DNA from 4 places in the Shewanella sp. SR43-4 genome. Region 2 is predicted to be linked to each of the others. Evidence: predicted binding sites of a transcription regulator. Region 2 holds the regulator's gene; each other region holds the start of a gene.
The links. The regulator FliA, encoded in region 2, starts transcription of late flagellar genes. The targets are predictions, from matches to a motif close to CTAAAGNTNNNNNNNNNNNNGCCGATA.
Positions count from the first base shown of each region.

Region 1: the regulator FliA is predicted to act here: its motif matches at 1,734-1,760, upstream of H5123_RS00200 (DUF5610 domain-containing protein).
Region 3: the regulator FliA is predicted to act here: its motif matches at 2,242-2,268, upstream of pomA (flagellar motor protein PomA).
Region 4: the regulator FliA is predicted to act here: its motif matches at 1,767-1,793, upstream of H5123_RS05200 (VC2046/SO_2500 family protein).

Region 1 covers NZ_JACJEB010000001.1:44,731-48,454, reverse strand. Annotated here, with positions in the region: gene H5123_RS00205 (FMN-binding glutamate synthase family protein) at 19-1,506, opposite strand; gene H5123_RS00200 (DUF5610 domain-containing protein) at 1,796-2,425, shown strand; gene H5123_RS00195 (ferredoxin--NADP reductase) at 2,469-3,218, shown strand; gene H5123_RS00190 (Fe(3+) ABC transporter substrate-binding protein) at 3,434-3,724, shown strand, end outside.
Region 2 covers NZ_JACJEB010000008.1:151,739-155,462, forward strand. Annotated here, with positions in the region: gene flhF (flagellar biosynthesis protein FlhF) at 1-394, shown strand, start outside; gene H5123_RS11250 (MinD/ParA family protein) at 399-1,280, shown strand; gene H5123_RS11255 (RNA polymerase sigma factor FliA) at 1,273-1,992, shown strand; gene cheY (chemotaxis response regulator CheY) at 2,037-2,420, shown strand; gene H5123_RS11265 (protein phosphatase CheZ) at 2,434-3,171, shown strand; gene H5123_RS11270 (chemotaxis protein CheA) at 3,187-3,724, shown strand, end outside.
Region 3 covers NZ_JACJEB010000009.1:126,891-130,614, reverse strand. Annotated here, with positions in the region: gene dxs (1-deoxy-D-xylulose-5-phosphate synthase) at 1-932, opposite strand, end outside; gene ispA ((2E,6E)-farnesyl diphosphate synthase) at 955-1,836, opposite strand; gene xseB (exodeoxyribonuclease VII small subunit) at 1,875-2,111, opposite strand; gene pomA (flagellar motor protein PomA) at 2,449-3,216, shown strand; gene H5123_RS12190 (flagellar motor protein MotB) at 3,220-3,724, shown strand, end outside.
Region 4 covers NZ_JACJEB010000003.1:327,392-331,115, forward strand. Annotated here, with positions in the region: gene H5123_RS05180 (PLP-dependent cysteine synthase family protein) at 1-993, opposite strand, end outside; tRNA gene H5123_RS05185 (tRNA-Tyr) at 1,331-1,415, opposite strand; tRNA gene H5123_RS05190 (tRNA-Tyr) at 1,445-1,529, opposite strand; tRNA gene H5123_RS05195 (tRNA-Tyr) at 1,618-1,702, opposite strand; gene H5123_RS05200 (VC2046/SO_2500 family protein) at 1,828-2,325, shown strand; gene H5123_RS05205 (DUF406 family protein) at 2,454-2,741, shown strand; gene H5123_RS05210 (EAL domain-containing protein) at 3,082-3,724, shown strand, end outside.

The sequences.
Region 1 (3,724 bases), on a different contig from region 2:
TGGGATTGATGCGCTTCTCTACTGCATATGACGGTAATGATTATCAAGGGTGACTGCAACTCCAGACGATTGCACTATTCGAGCGTGATGACGGGTTAAATACCTTGGGTCCGTTACGCCACAAGAGTGGGCAATCATAGTTAAATCATAATGTAAGAAATGATTGTAGTTTGCCACTCGCACAGATTTATCTTTAGGATCTAAGCCTTTTTGCAGACGGATATTATGGGTTGTGATACCCGTTGGGCAGGTGTCTCTGTTACACTGTAGTGACTGAATGCAACCCAAGGCAAACATATTGCCGCGAGCTGAAGCAATAAAGTCTGCGCCAGTGGCCAATGCCCAAGCTACATAAGATGGCATAATCATTTTACCCGTTGCGATGACTTTAATGCGTTGCTTAAAGCCGCGTTGATTCAATAAATCAACCAGAGACGGCAAGCTTTGCCTTAGTGGTAACCCAACGTTGTCCATTAATGCCTGTGGCGCTGCACCAGTGCCGCCATCTGAGCTGTCCAACGTAAAAAAATCTGGGGCATATTCTATCCCACGTTGCTCAATTTCATCCAAAAACTCTGTTACCCAAGACATATCGCCTAATACAGCCTTAATGCCAGTTGGTTTACCGGTAATGTCTCTTACTTGATTTATCATATCGACAATGTCAGCAACATTGTGTAATTCAATATGGCCATTAGGGCTAATTGAGTCGTGTCCTGCTGGAATACCGCGAATGGCTGCGATTTCTTCGGTCACTTTTACTGCAGGTAAAATCCCTCCTTTCCCTGGCTTAGCGCCCTGGCTCAACTTAATTTCAAACATTTTAACTTCAGGGTGGGCTGCTATATCGCTGAGTTTTTGAGGATCTAAATGGCCTTGTTCGTCTCGGACACCATATTTGGCAGTCCCGATTTGAAACACTAAGTCACAATGACCTTTAAGATGATACGGGCTTAATCCTCCCTCACCAGTATTGAGCCAGCAACCTGCTTTCGCTGCACCATGAGATAGCGCAGTAATCGCTGGTCGAGATAATGCACCAAAGCTCATTGCTGAAATATGGCAAATTTTACTGGTTGTGTAAGGATGGGTGCAATCTGGACCAATGGTTACGTCTATTGTCTTGTGAGAGTCATGATCGCTGACTGGAAAGGCTGAGTTCATGAACATCACTGAACCGGGTTTATCTAGAACTTGTGTTGATCCAAATGCAATTGTACGGTCAACATTTTTTGCTGCGCGATATACCCAATTGCGCTCGGCACGGTTAAATGGCAGTTCTTCACGATCTTGAGAAAAAAAGTATTGTCTAAAAAACTCACCCTGTTTTTCAAATATATATCGAAAGCGACCGATAACAGGATAATTATGGCGTATGGCTTGTTTTGTTTGCCATTTATCAGCAATAAACATGTAAATGACCGCAATCAGTAATAGCCAAAATAACACTAAGAAAAGACCAGAGAAGATATCCATTCCCCACATAAACCAATGTTGTTGCGGCATATTATTGTCCTTAAATTGAATCTAGTACTGTGTGTTTATTCGCGGTAATTTAGTCGCAGTAATGATAGTAATTGAGTCTGGTTAATTAACCATATTAGCAATGCCAAATATAATCTCACTATATCGTTTATTTTTTCTGCTTGCTATCTAACTGCTTTGTTTTAAAGCGAAGAGGCATTTATGGTCATTATTGCAGTGAATTAAATCGTATATTTATTTCATTATGACTTCAGGTATGCATTTTTTGGTCGATAATTAAGCTATCCGTTACTTTAAATAAGACACTATTATGGACATTAAAAGCGCAGCGCCCTCAAATGTGAAGGGACGAGAAAACAACAATACTCCAACCAGTGAAGCGAATACTTCAACTCAAAATAAAGCTAATAATACGAGTTCAGCGGTAAATTCATCAGCTAAAGTATCAGTGAGTCAACTGAGTCGTCAAATGATGAACAACAGTATTCTTGCCGCACAGGAAGAAGTGAGTATTTCTGCGGGTGACAAGTCTATGGCGTTGCTTTATCGCGCCGCAATTGAAGCCATTAACCAAGAACTTGCCCCCACGCTTGGAGACAACGCAATTCAGAAGGGCGTCGATAGCGGAGTGGATTACTCACCAGAGGCAACAGCTGATCGCATTGTGAGCTTTGCCACAAATTTTTTCTCTATTCACCAACAACAAAATAAATCTATGGGACTCGATGAGCAAGTTGATAGTTTTATGCTCAAAATTGGTGATGCCATAGATCAAGGCTTTAAAGAGGCTAGCGATATATTGTCTGGTTTAAAGGTGTTAGAAGGTGATATAGCCGCTGGTGTGGATAAAACATATGAACTGATACAGCAAGGGTTAGCGCAGTTTAAGCAAGATAAGCTTGCTAAAGATGAATCACAAAGCGTGACTCAAGCGACGTAGTCTCTTATGATTAAGATTGGCTCTCAGTGAAAGGATCGTGACTATGTGGACTACGGGTAAAGTAATTGAACGCATTGATTGGAATGACAAATTATTTTCACTGCGGATCAAAGCTGATGTCGAACCTTTTATCGCTGGTCAATTTATAAAGCTCAGCCAAATACGAGATGAAAAGCGTGTTGCTCGTGCATATTCATTGGTGAATCCCCCAGGTAAGGACTATGTCGAAGTGCTTGCTGTTGCGGTAGAGGACGGGCTGCTGTCTCCAGATCTACAAGCATTAACCCCAGGAGACTCTATTGAAGTGACGTCTAAAGCAACAGGGTTTATGACTCTAGACGAGGTGCCAAATGGTGCTTTGCAAGGTAAACATTTGTGGTTTTTTGCCACAGGCACCGCAGTCGGACCTTTTATCTCAATGCTGGCAACTGATGGGCCTTGGCAACGTTTTGAAAAGGTCGTGCTCGTTTATGGTGTTCGCCTTGGTGAAGATCTTGCTTATTTAGAGACCATCCAGCAGTTTATTGAACTGCATCCACAGCAGTTTGTATTTATTCCTATTGTGACCCGTGAAGATTATCCTAATGCTTTATCATGTCGTATTCCCGATGGTATTAGCAGCGGATTAATTGAACAGAAAGCGGGGTTAGGGATAAATGCTGAGCATTCTCAAGTGATGATCTGCGGTAACCCTGGCATGATAACGGATGCTCAAATCGCTTTAGTGGAAAAAGGATTAGCAAAAAATCTTCGACGCGCTCCTGGACAAATAACAGTCGAAAAATATTGGTAATAGCATCAATCATAACCATTAATGCCGTGATGGCAGAGCCTCAACAGTGCTCACTGATTTTTGTGGTCATTGCTTCCCCCGCTTGAAAATTCACTGCCCCGAGTGAAACAGCACTTGCTCCTTTGAAGATGATCACTTACCCTATCGCAATTGATAACCATTATCAATCGCGTCGGCGATGGCGCAATATTGTTTCAATTAGGGAGCGTTGATTAATGAAATTGCTAAAAAGTGTCGCATTATTAGGTTTGGCTTGTGTGGCTTCTTCGGTCAGTGCCGCAGAGGCATTAACGGTTTATTCTTATCGCCAAGCTTTCCTGATTGAGCCCATTGTTGAAAAATTTACCCAACAAAGTGGTATCGACGTTAATGTCGTATTTGCTAAAGATGGCATTGCTGAACGGATAGCGCGTGAAGGTCGTTTATCCCCTGCTGACGTAGTGCTGACATCAGACTTTTCTCGCTTGATGGAGTTGGTGGATAAAGATCTTGTTTCACCGGTCCAA
Region 2 (3,724 bases):
CGGTATGGGGCAGCGAGATATGCGCTTATATCAGCAACTTGATAATTTGACGGCAAATAGTAGGATCCCCATTCGGAGTTACTTAGTCTTGTCAGCGACAGGCCAGCGCCGTGTCTTACAGGATGCTGTAGAACATTTTAAACGTATTCCATTAGCGGGTGCGATTTTGACAAAATTAGATGAATCAATATCAATTGCAGGTGCATTGAGCGTATTGATTCAAAATGAGTTACCATTAAGCTATGTTACTGACGGTCAACGTGTTCCTGAGGACATGAAAGTCGCAGATACACTAGAGCTAGCCAAGAAAGCTCTCGCGGCGTTAAATGAAACTGAACAACAATTATCACAAGACACAGTGTGGTCTAATGACACAGCCTATGCATTTGAGTAAAGATATGACTCGGGATCAAGCAAGTGGTTTACGTATGATGAATCAACCAAATAACGATAAAGTTAAAGTAATTGCCGTATCCGGTGGTAAAGGCGGAGTTGGTAAAACAAGTGTGTCAATTAATACTGCGGTAGCATTAGCCGAAAAGGGCAAACGTGTATTAGTACTTGATGCCGATTTAGGTTTAGCCAATGTCGATGTGATGCTCGGGATACGTGCTGAGAAAAATTTATCTCATGTTTTGTCTGGTGATGCCGAATTAGATGACATCATTGTACGCGGACCCAAAGGTATCGGTATTGTTCCTGCTACATCAGGTTCACAAGCGATGGTTGAATTGACACCAGCACAACATGCCGGCTTGATCCGTGCATTTAGTGAAATGCGGACTCAGTTTGATATTTTAATTGTTGATACTGCTGCCGGTATATCAGATATGGTGCTGAGTTTTTCTCGTGCATCACAAGATGTATTAATTGTGGTTTGTGACGAACCAACATCGATTACCGATGCTTATGCGTTAATTAAGATACTAAGTCGTGAACATGGTGTGTTCCACTTCAAAATTGTGGCAAATATGGTACGTAGTTTACGAGAAGGTATGGAATTATTTGCTAAACTCAGTAAAGTGACAGATAGATTTCTAGATGTTGCATTGGAGTTGGTGGCAACCATTCCCTTTGATGAGAATTTACGTAAAGCAGTTCGTAAACAAAAACTAGTCGTTGAGGCTTATCCTAAATCACCTTCAGCCATTGCTTACCACGGATTAGCCAATAAAATTATGACTTGGCCTGTGCCACAGCAACCCGGTGGTCATTTAGAATTTTTTGTTGAACGTCTTGTACAACGTAAGCCGATACAAGAAGGAAGAACGGGTGAATAAAGCCGCAGCGTATACTCAGTTCGATAACAAAACGTCTATCATTGAACAGTATGCACCGTTGGTAAAAAGAATTGCTCATCATATGCTGGCAAGATTACCAGCATCGGTGCAACTTGATGACCTGTTACAAGCTGGAATGATGGGGTTGCTTGAGGCCTCATCAAAATTTGATAACAGCAAAGGTGCTAAGTTTGAAACTTTTGCTGGCATTAGAATTCGTGGAGCGATGATAGATGAAATTCGTCGTGGTGACTGGGTTCCACGCTCAGTTCACCGTAATAATCGTCGAGTTGCACAAGTAATTGATGAATTAGAGCAACAGCTTGGTCGTGATGCTTATGATACTGAAATTGCTGAAAAGCTTGAAATGTCGCTCGATGAGTACCATCATATCTTAAATGATGTTTCTGTTGGTAAAATCATAGGCATAGAAGATCTTGGTGTTTCGCAAGATGTGTTAATCACAGATAATGAATCGCCAGATGAGGCCTTTGACTCGCTTGCTGAAATTCAATTCCAATCTGCATTGGTTGAAGCAATTAAGACATTGCCAGAAAGAGATGCGTTAGTGTTGTCGTTATATTACAACGAAGCATTAAATTTAAAAGAAATCGGTGCCATCCTTGATGTTAGTGAATCGCGTGTAAGCCAGATATTAAGTCAGGCAATGCTCAGATTAAAAGCTAAACTCAAGCATTGGACACAAGAATAATAACTTATTTAGAGCAAACGAGTGTCAGCTCACCGGAGGAAACCTTGGACAAGAATATGAAGATTCTTATTGTTGACGATTTTTCAACAATGAGGCGTATCATTAAGAACTTGTTGCGAGATTTGGGATTTAATAATACCCAAGAAGCAGATGATGGCTCAACAGCCCTACCTATGTTACAAAAAGGCGATTTTGATTTTGTAGTAACAGACTGGAACATGCCTGGAATGCAAGGTATTGATTTACTTAGAGCAATCCGTGCAGATGATTCGTTAAAGCATTTACCCGTATTGATGGTAACCGCAGAAGCCAAGCGTGAACAAATTATTGCTGCAGCGCAAGCTGGGGTAAATGGTTATGTGGTAAAGCCTTTCACCGCCGCAACGTTAAAAGAAAAGTTAGATAAAATCTTTGAACGACTCGCATAAGCAAGGATAAGTCATGCAGGCATCAATATCGGGGTTAATCACTCTCGAACAGGCCCAAGAACTTGTTGAATTGCTTACCTTAGGTCAGCAAGATAAAGCTGATGACGTCATCAGGGAGCTTGCTACACCATTGCAGCGTGAGCTTTTTGAAGAAGTGGGTAAGTTAACTCGACAACTTCATAGTGCATTAAAAGATTTTCAAATTGATAACCGTTTATCTGAATTAGCCAATACCGAAATTCCGGACGCTAAAGAAAGATTAAACTACGTTATCGATATGACAGAGCAAGCTGCTAATAAAACCATGGATGCAGTTGAAGAATGTCTACCTTTGGCCGATACCATTATCAGTAATATTCAATCAGTAACGCCAATGTGGGATAAATTGATGCGTCGTGACATCGAGTTGGGTGAGTTTAAATCACTTTGCCACGATGTTCAGCAGTTTATGTTACACAGTGAAAATGATTGTAATCGTCTTCGTGAGCTATTAAATCAAATTTTAATGGCGCAAGACTTCCAAGACTTAACTGGCCAAATGATCCGTCGAGTGATTGATTTAGTTCGTGAAGTAGAAAGTAATTTAGTTTCAATGCTAACGGTGTTTGGTGATCATATTACTGAGTCATCGCCAACGATAAACGATAATAAAATAGAAGCAGAAGGCCCCATCATGAATGCAGAACTGCGTGAAGATGTGGTGACAGGTCAGGATGAAGTAGACGATCTGCTATCAAGTCTGGGTTTCTAATTAGGAGTCAATTTAATGTCCTTTGATGTTGATGAAGAGATACTCCAGGACTTTTTAATTGAAGCTGGTGAGATTTTAGAGCTTCTACAAGAGCAGCTAGTTGCCCTTGAAAATAATCCTGATGACAGTGATTTACTTAATGCTATTTTCCGTGGATTTCATACTGTCAAAGGCGGAGCTGGTTTTTTAAGCTTAAAGCCGATGGTCGACGTGTGTCATGAAGCTGAAAATACGTTCGATTTATTGCGCACCGGAAAACGTGGCGTAAATGCAGAATTAATGGATATTATTTTGCAAGCGGTCGACGCCATTAATACAATGTTTGCTCAAACTCAACAGGGACAAGAACAAGACCCTGCCGATCCAATGCTACTTGCGAAACTCAAATTATTAAGCTCAGGTGCGCCATTACCCTCAGAGATGTCGGCTGCAGAACTTGAACCTATCGAAAATGTAGTTGAGGTTAACGAGCCTGAAGTCATTGAAGATGTGAGTTCTTTTACGGCAGAAACGTCTGATTCTGGCAGTATCGATGAAATTGATGAGTTAGAAT
Region 3 (3,724 bases), on a different contig from region 2:
TTCTTAAACAGGCTTGGATCAAATTTAGGCACTGCGTGCCAGCCGATAGGATCTTTTTCAGCAGGTTCATAACCACGACCTTTTTTAGTCATGATATGCAGTATCTGTGGACCTTTGAGGTTACGCATATTACGCATGGTTTCAACGAGCGAATCGACATCGTGACCATCTATAGGGCCAATATAATTAAACCCTAGTTCTTCAAATAGCGTTGCAGGCACAACCATGCCTTTAAGGTGTTCTTCAGTACGCTTAGCCATTTCTTTAATGACTGGCATCCCTTTAAGGACCTTTTTACTGTTCTCTCTAATGGTGGTATAAAAGCGTCCTGACATCAGTTGTGCTAAGTGGTTATTCAGTGCACCAACGTTTTCAGAAATCGACATTTCGTTGTCATTAAGTACCACCAGCATGTCATTGTGCAAGTCGCCCGCATGATTAAGTGCTTCAAACACCATACCACCTGTCATGGCGCCATCACCAATGACGGCAACCACTTTACGACCCACAGCTTCTTTTTCAGCAGCGATCGCCATACCTAATGCTGCACTCACAGAAGTGCCTGAGTGGCCTACGCTAAAGGTATCGTATGGGCTTTCTTCACGCCATGGGAAAGGATGTAAGCCATTTTTTTGGCGAATGGTGTGCATCTGTTCGCGACGATCAGTGAGTATTTTGTGTGGATAAGCTTGATGGCCTACGTCCCAAATTAATCGATCGAATGGGGTATTGTAGACGTAATGAAGTGCCACAGTTAATTCAACTGTGCCTAAGCCAGAAGCGAAATGTCCGCTAGAAATACCAACAGACTGAAGTAAGAACTGTCTGAGTTCATCAGACACTTGTGGAAGTAAACCTTGAGGTAACTTCCTCAATTCTTCTGGTGTATTAGCTTTTGCTAGTACTGGGAATTTAGAAATATCGAAGCTCATAGCGAGATTGTCTGACTCTTTATTATAATCTTCGCTCAATAATGTAGTGGGCGAAGTCTGCAATTAACTGGCTATTGTATGGTAATTTAGTCAGCGCTGATAGTGCATCTTGTATTAGTTGTTCTGCACAGGCTTTGGCACCATCGAGACCAAGTAGTTTCGGAAAAGTGCTTTTATTCGATTGCTGATCGCTGCCTTGGGGTTTTCCTAGCTCTTCAGTGCTTGCGGTGATATCTAAAATATCATCCTGAACTTGAAAAGCTAATCCAAGCGTGTGAGCGTATTTCATCATGAGTTGATAGTGCTCATCGGGTATATCTGCAGCAATCAACGCGAGCTCTACGGCACAAGTAATCAACGCACCGGTTTTTTTATTATGTAATTCGGTTAATCTTTCTATATTGATACTGTGATCGGTAGCACTAAGATCAATTGCTTGTCCACCACACATGCCCTGGTACCCAGAGGCTTTGGCAAGTGCTCTCACCATGGCGATTTGCTGCTTTGGGTGTAAGTCATTGCTCGGAGCGGTGATAATTTCAAACGCTAATGTTTGAAGTGCGTCTCCAGCAAGAATTGCAGTGGCTTCATTAAAGGCAACATGTACCGTGGGTTGACCACGACGAAGTGCGTCGTTGTCCATAGCCGGTAAGTCATCATGTATTAAAGAATATGCATGAATACATTCAATGGCTGCGGCAGCTTTATCCAGCGCATTGATATTGACACCCAGCATATCACCGACACTGTAGACCAAAAATGGTCTAATGCGTTTACCGCCTAATAATGCCCCATGCAGCATGGCTGCTTTTAAATCTGGGGCGGCATCATCAAGCAAAGTTAAATGCTCGTTAAGAGTAACATTAACGCGCTTTTGGTATGTTGTTATCGCTTCAGCTAACACGTATCAAGACCTATTATTTAATACACACTCTGTGACGATTATTCACTTTCAACAGTGAATGGCACAAATTCAGCATCATCTTCATTTAGTAATATAGAGACTTTTTGCTGTGCTTGTTCAAGTTTTGCTTGGCTTTGTCTGACTAACTTAATACCACGCTCAAATTGTTTAAGCGCGTCATCCAGAGACACTTCGCCTTGCTCTAAATGAGCAACAATGGTTTCAAGTTCAGTTAATGATTGTTCAAAACTGAGGTTTTCTGGTTTTTTTGCCACAATTAATATTCCTTTCATTACGCGAGTGACAAGGTATATCAGCCCAGCGTATCGGTCAAATACAGTCGCTGGATATTTGCTCAACAGCACGCTTTGTTATTGAATTTTGTTTAGAATGTGCAAAAACAAGCTAAACTTGAGCCGAGTTTGTCCGATAACAAGTCATAATTTAAAATTGATAGCATAAAATAGTATTGAAACTGTTGCTGTAATACATAACGATGGGCAATATAGTTAAGCAACAATATGCCCCGTTGTTCAGGTTATACAGTATGTGCTCACAGCACGATAAAGCGGCACAAATAGGCAGCGCAATGACTGCGATTGAGGAGAGGTTGTGGATTTAGCTACCCTAATAGGTATTATTGGTGCTTTTGCATTTATTATTGGTGCGATGGTGACTAGTGGTGGTATCGGATTATTTATCGATGTACCGTCAATTTTGATTGTTGTTGCTGGCTCATTATTTGTTGTGATGATGAAATTTAACCTAAAACAATTTTTAGGTTCGATAAAGATTGGCATGAAAGCCTTCATGTTCAAATTAGACAAACCTGAAGATTTAATCGAACAAGCTGTCACCATGGCTGATGCAGCCCGTAAAGGGGGCTTCTTAGCATTAGAAGAGGCGGTTATAACTAACAGCTTTATGCAGAAAGCTGTCGATATGTTGGTTGATGGCCATGATGGCGATGTCGTGCGTAATGCGCTAGAAAAAGACATTACCTTGACAGAAGAGCGGCATAAAACCGGTATTGGCATTTTTAAAGCTATGGGTGATGTAGCCCCTGCAATGGGAATGATTGGTACACTTGTCGGCTTGGTGGCGATGTTATCTAACATGGATGATCCTAAATCCATTGGGCCATCAATGGCGGTCGCTTTGCTAACGACACTTTATGGCGCAGTGATCGCCAACATGATCGCTATCCCAATGGCGGATAAATTATCATTACGTATGAACGAAGAATTGCTTAATCGTAATCTTATTATGGATGCGGTATTAGCTATTCAAGATGGACAAAATCCACGGGTGATCGAAGGCTTCCTGAAGAATTATTTGGCTGAAAAATTAAGAAAAATTGATACAACGGACGGAGAGTAACTCATGGCTAAGGCCAAGTGTGATTGTCCACCAGCAGGCGCCCCCATGTGGCTTGCCACCTTTGCAGACTTAATGTCATTGCTTATGTGCTTCTTCGTGTTGTTATTAGCGTTCTCTGAAATGGACGTGATGAAATTTAAGCAAATTGCCGGTTCAATGAAGTATGCATTTGGGGTGCAAAACAAAGTTGAAGTAAAAGATATCCCCAAAGGCACCTCTGTTATTGCATTGGAATTTCGCCCTGGTCGACCCGATCCCACGCCTATTGAGATCATTAATCAACAGACTAATGAAATGACTCAACCAACCATAGAATATCAGGCTGGTGAAGATGACAATGCTGGTGGAACCCAAAAACAAAGCGGTGAACAGCGTGGCGGTAATGCCGCAGCAACAGCGCAGCAAGAAGCTGAAGCGGTTAAAAAAGATGCTGCATCTTCACAAGAAAATATTAACGAGCAAGTTAAGAAAATGGCTGAAAAGCTTAATGAAGAAATCGTCGATGGTG
Region 4 (3,724 bases), on a different contig from region 2:
ATTTTCGATCCACTCGGGGTTGTAGTAGGTATCGAGATAACGTTCACCAGCATCACAAATTAACGTCACAATTGAACCGGTTTGGCTTGCATGTCGCATCTGTGTTGCCAGCAATAACGCCCCATACAAGTTTGTGCCAGTGGACGCGCCCGTTTTACGACCAATTAATTGTTCTAGCCATTGAATGGTTGCGATTGACGCGGCATCTGGGATTTTAATCATGCTATCAACCACCCCTGCAATAAACGATGGTTCAACCCGAGGTCGGCCAATACCTTCAATTTTACTGTATTTATCACTCACAATCGTTGCATCACCACTGTGAAAATAATCATAAAAGACTGAGTTTTCTGGGTCAACGACGCACAGTTGGGTTTTTTGTTGTTGATAGCGAATATAGCGACCAATAGTGGCACTGGTGCCGCCAGTTCCTGGACTCATCACAATCCAACTTGGGATTGGATGTGGTTCGCGTTCCATTTGGTTAAAAATAGAATCAGCAATATTGTTGTTACCCCGCCAATCTGTTGCACGTTCAGCATAAGTGAATTGGTCCATATAGTGACCTGTTAACTCAGCAGCCAATCTTTCTGATTCTGCGTACATCTGACTGCCATTATCAACAAAGTGGCACTTAGCCCCATAAAATTCAATTTGTTCAATTTTCTTTTTAGCGGTGTTTTTAGGCATTACCGCAATAAAAGGTAAACCGAGTAATCGAGCGAAATAGGCCTCTGAAACGGCAGTGCTGCCAGAGGATGACTCAATGATAGGGGTATCTTTTTTTATCCAGCCATTACAAAGGGCATATAAAAATAATGATCGAGCCAAACGGTGCTTTAAGCTGCCGGTAGGATGTGTACTTTCATCTTTTAGATAAATGTCTATGCCATCAAGTTGTGGCAAGTCTAATTTGATTAGATGTGTATCAGCAGAACGTTGATAATCGGCTTCTATTTTTGCAATGGCCTGATTGACCCAAGATGATGACATGCAATAATACTCGTTATTCCAAAAAGGAATAAATAATAACTAAAATACAAAGTTAAGAGTAGTGTTTATCGACCCATATAGGTATTTATTGTTCAATAATGGCAGTAAAGGATGAAATAGAGCAGATAAAGACAAAATACCGTAAATAATGGCATCAATAATGTTGACCGGCGAAATAACCAATTAACAGCAGCAGAAAAGATTAAGCAAAAAATTAGTATCGATAGGGGGTAAACTTGTCGTGTAGGAATTGAGAAAAAACGATCTTTATAACGAGGAATTGTGGACAGATATTTAGCTAGTATCACGATATAAATTGATAAAACAAAATGTAAAATGGTGGAGGGAGAAGGATTCGAACCTTCGAAGGCTGAGCCGTCAGATTTACAGTCTGATCCCTTTGGCCACTCGGGAACCCCTCCACAGCAAGATAATATGAATAAAAGAAAGATGGTGGAGGGAGAAGGATTCGAACCTTCGAAGGCTGAGCCGTCAGATTTACAGTCTGATCCCTTTGGCCACTCGGGAACCCCTCCACATATTTTCTTTTTTCTTACTCTCTTTTTACATTCTAACGCTTTACAACTTTAACGCTTCACAACAAACACTTTATAACAACGCAAATGGTGGAGGGAGAAGGATTCGAACCTTCGAAGGCTGAGCCGTCAGATTTACAGTCTGATCCCTTTGGCCACTCGGGAACCCCTCCTCAATTGCGGTCGCCATAGTAGTCAGAAACCTTTTGTATGTAAAGTGTAAAGTTGAATAAATTACTAAAGTTTATGACTGTTTGGTCGATAAAATAGCATCGAGCAGTAGTTGTGATGTTTTTATATGCAAATTGAGTCAACATTAGTCAATGAATTACAAATAGGGAACCGATTAAACGTCGCGATTGAGCATAATCGTCGCGGTGAATTTGGCTTGCTATTGGCTATGCTGTCTGTAGATGCTCGTGATATGGCACAGTTTCAATTAGAAACTGACACTGATAACACGCAAAAGTTACGCAACAAATTTTCTGTACCGCAACCGCAGTTATTAGTTGATGATATTTCTGTCCATCCAGACACCTTTGATCACGCGATGATATTTCAGCAACAAGGTGCCAGACAGTTTCAACTGCAACAAGCATTAACACCTGAAGCTCTGGTCATCAGAGGGTCGCAATCTGATGCTATGGTCGAAGTATTAAGTAACTGTGATTACCTCACTAAAAATAAAGCGATTAATGCCTACCAGCAACATACTCCCATAGAAGACATGCATTTTTTAGATCAACTCAGCACGCAGCGTAAGATATCAAACACGTTAGCACTTCAGCTAGCATAAGCCTGTAATGCGGTGATCTTGTTTAGATTAAGTGAATACTTTTAGGATTTGTGAGCATGGCAAATAAATGGCAGCTTGATCTACGTTATATTGATAAGTGACCGTTAAATTAACTAGTGGGTGAAGTCATGATTAAACAAATTAAACAGCAGCAAGGCCTTGTAAGCGATAGTTGTACCGAATGCGGAAGTTACGTCGATATTGGTGCCGTAGTTGAGGCAGAAGATACATTATTAGTGCTTAGTTTTGCTGGTGATGATGCATTGTCACAAGCTCAAGCGATGCAGGAAATTGCTCAGCAACGTTTTGCTGATACAAAAGCTGTCATTATTGATGCCGATAATACCATTGAACTCAAGCTTGATTTCGCTTTTAGTGTAGAGAAAATGATTTTTCAACTTGAAAATCAACTGTAGATCTATCTGCAGTGTAATGAAAAGAAATATTGGTTATATGTTTGTTGTTAAAGATTTTTATCCGAGTATACCTCGCGTAATATTAATCCTAGTAAAGCGTAACAATGTATTACCAAAGGATTGCTGTTTTTAAGTATCGCGTGTAATCTGCGTTACTTAACTAAAGTCATAGTAGCTTTTGCTAATGTAACTTTATGATGCCTTTAACGCGAGTTTTGCTCTCTAAGTATTGCTATAACATGTTGACTCACACTCAGAATACCAAAACCAATAATGATAAGTATTTTGAGTTACAAACGTTATAGATTTAGGAAATGAAACCATTTTTTTCGGGATGTAAATGAGTCGAAGAGAACACCAGCACTTATTGGAATTAATTGTAAATTCCAGTGCAAAACAACAAGGTGATTTCACCAAAACCGCAGAGCTGGTTTGTCAATTGCTGCGGGATTATTTTAAAGCATCATTTGTGTCTGTTTGGTCATTACGACATAAAAATAATGATGGCTTGCTGGTTGATGAATGCCTTATTTCTGAGCATGCATTGGTTGCAAGTGATGTGGACCAGACGCTGGTGTATATCTCCCATTTGAAACAAATGACCATTGATCCACAGTACATCAACGAACTACGTTGTCATCGCTACATATTATCTACTGACAATGCTCATATTAACCTCGTCGACACTTTTTCTGATTACTACCAACACCACAATATTGTTACCAGTATTGATATTGCCATCCGAATTAATGGCCATATCGAGGGCGTATTATCGGTGGAAAGTTGCCAACAGACTCAATGGGGTAAATTAGACATTCAGCTTGCAATCCAATGTGCAGATCAGCTGGCGTTAGCCTTGTCTACACGTTATACCTATGACAGTAATGAACAAATTCATTTGTTACGCAATGCCACAGAGCAATCAGAACATGTTGTTATGCTGGTCAATATCGATAGTCGTATTATTGAGTACGTGAATAGTG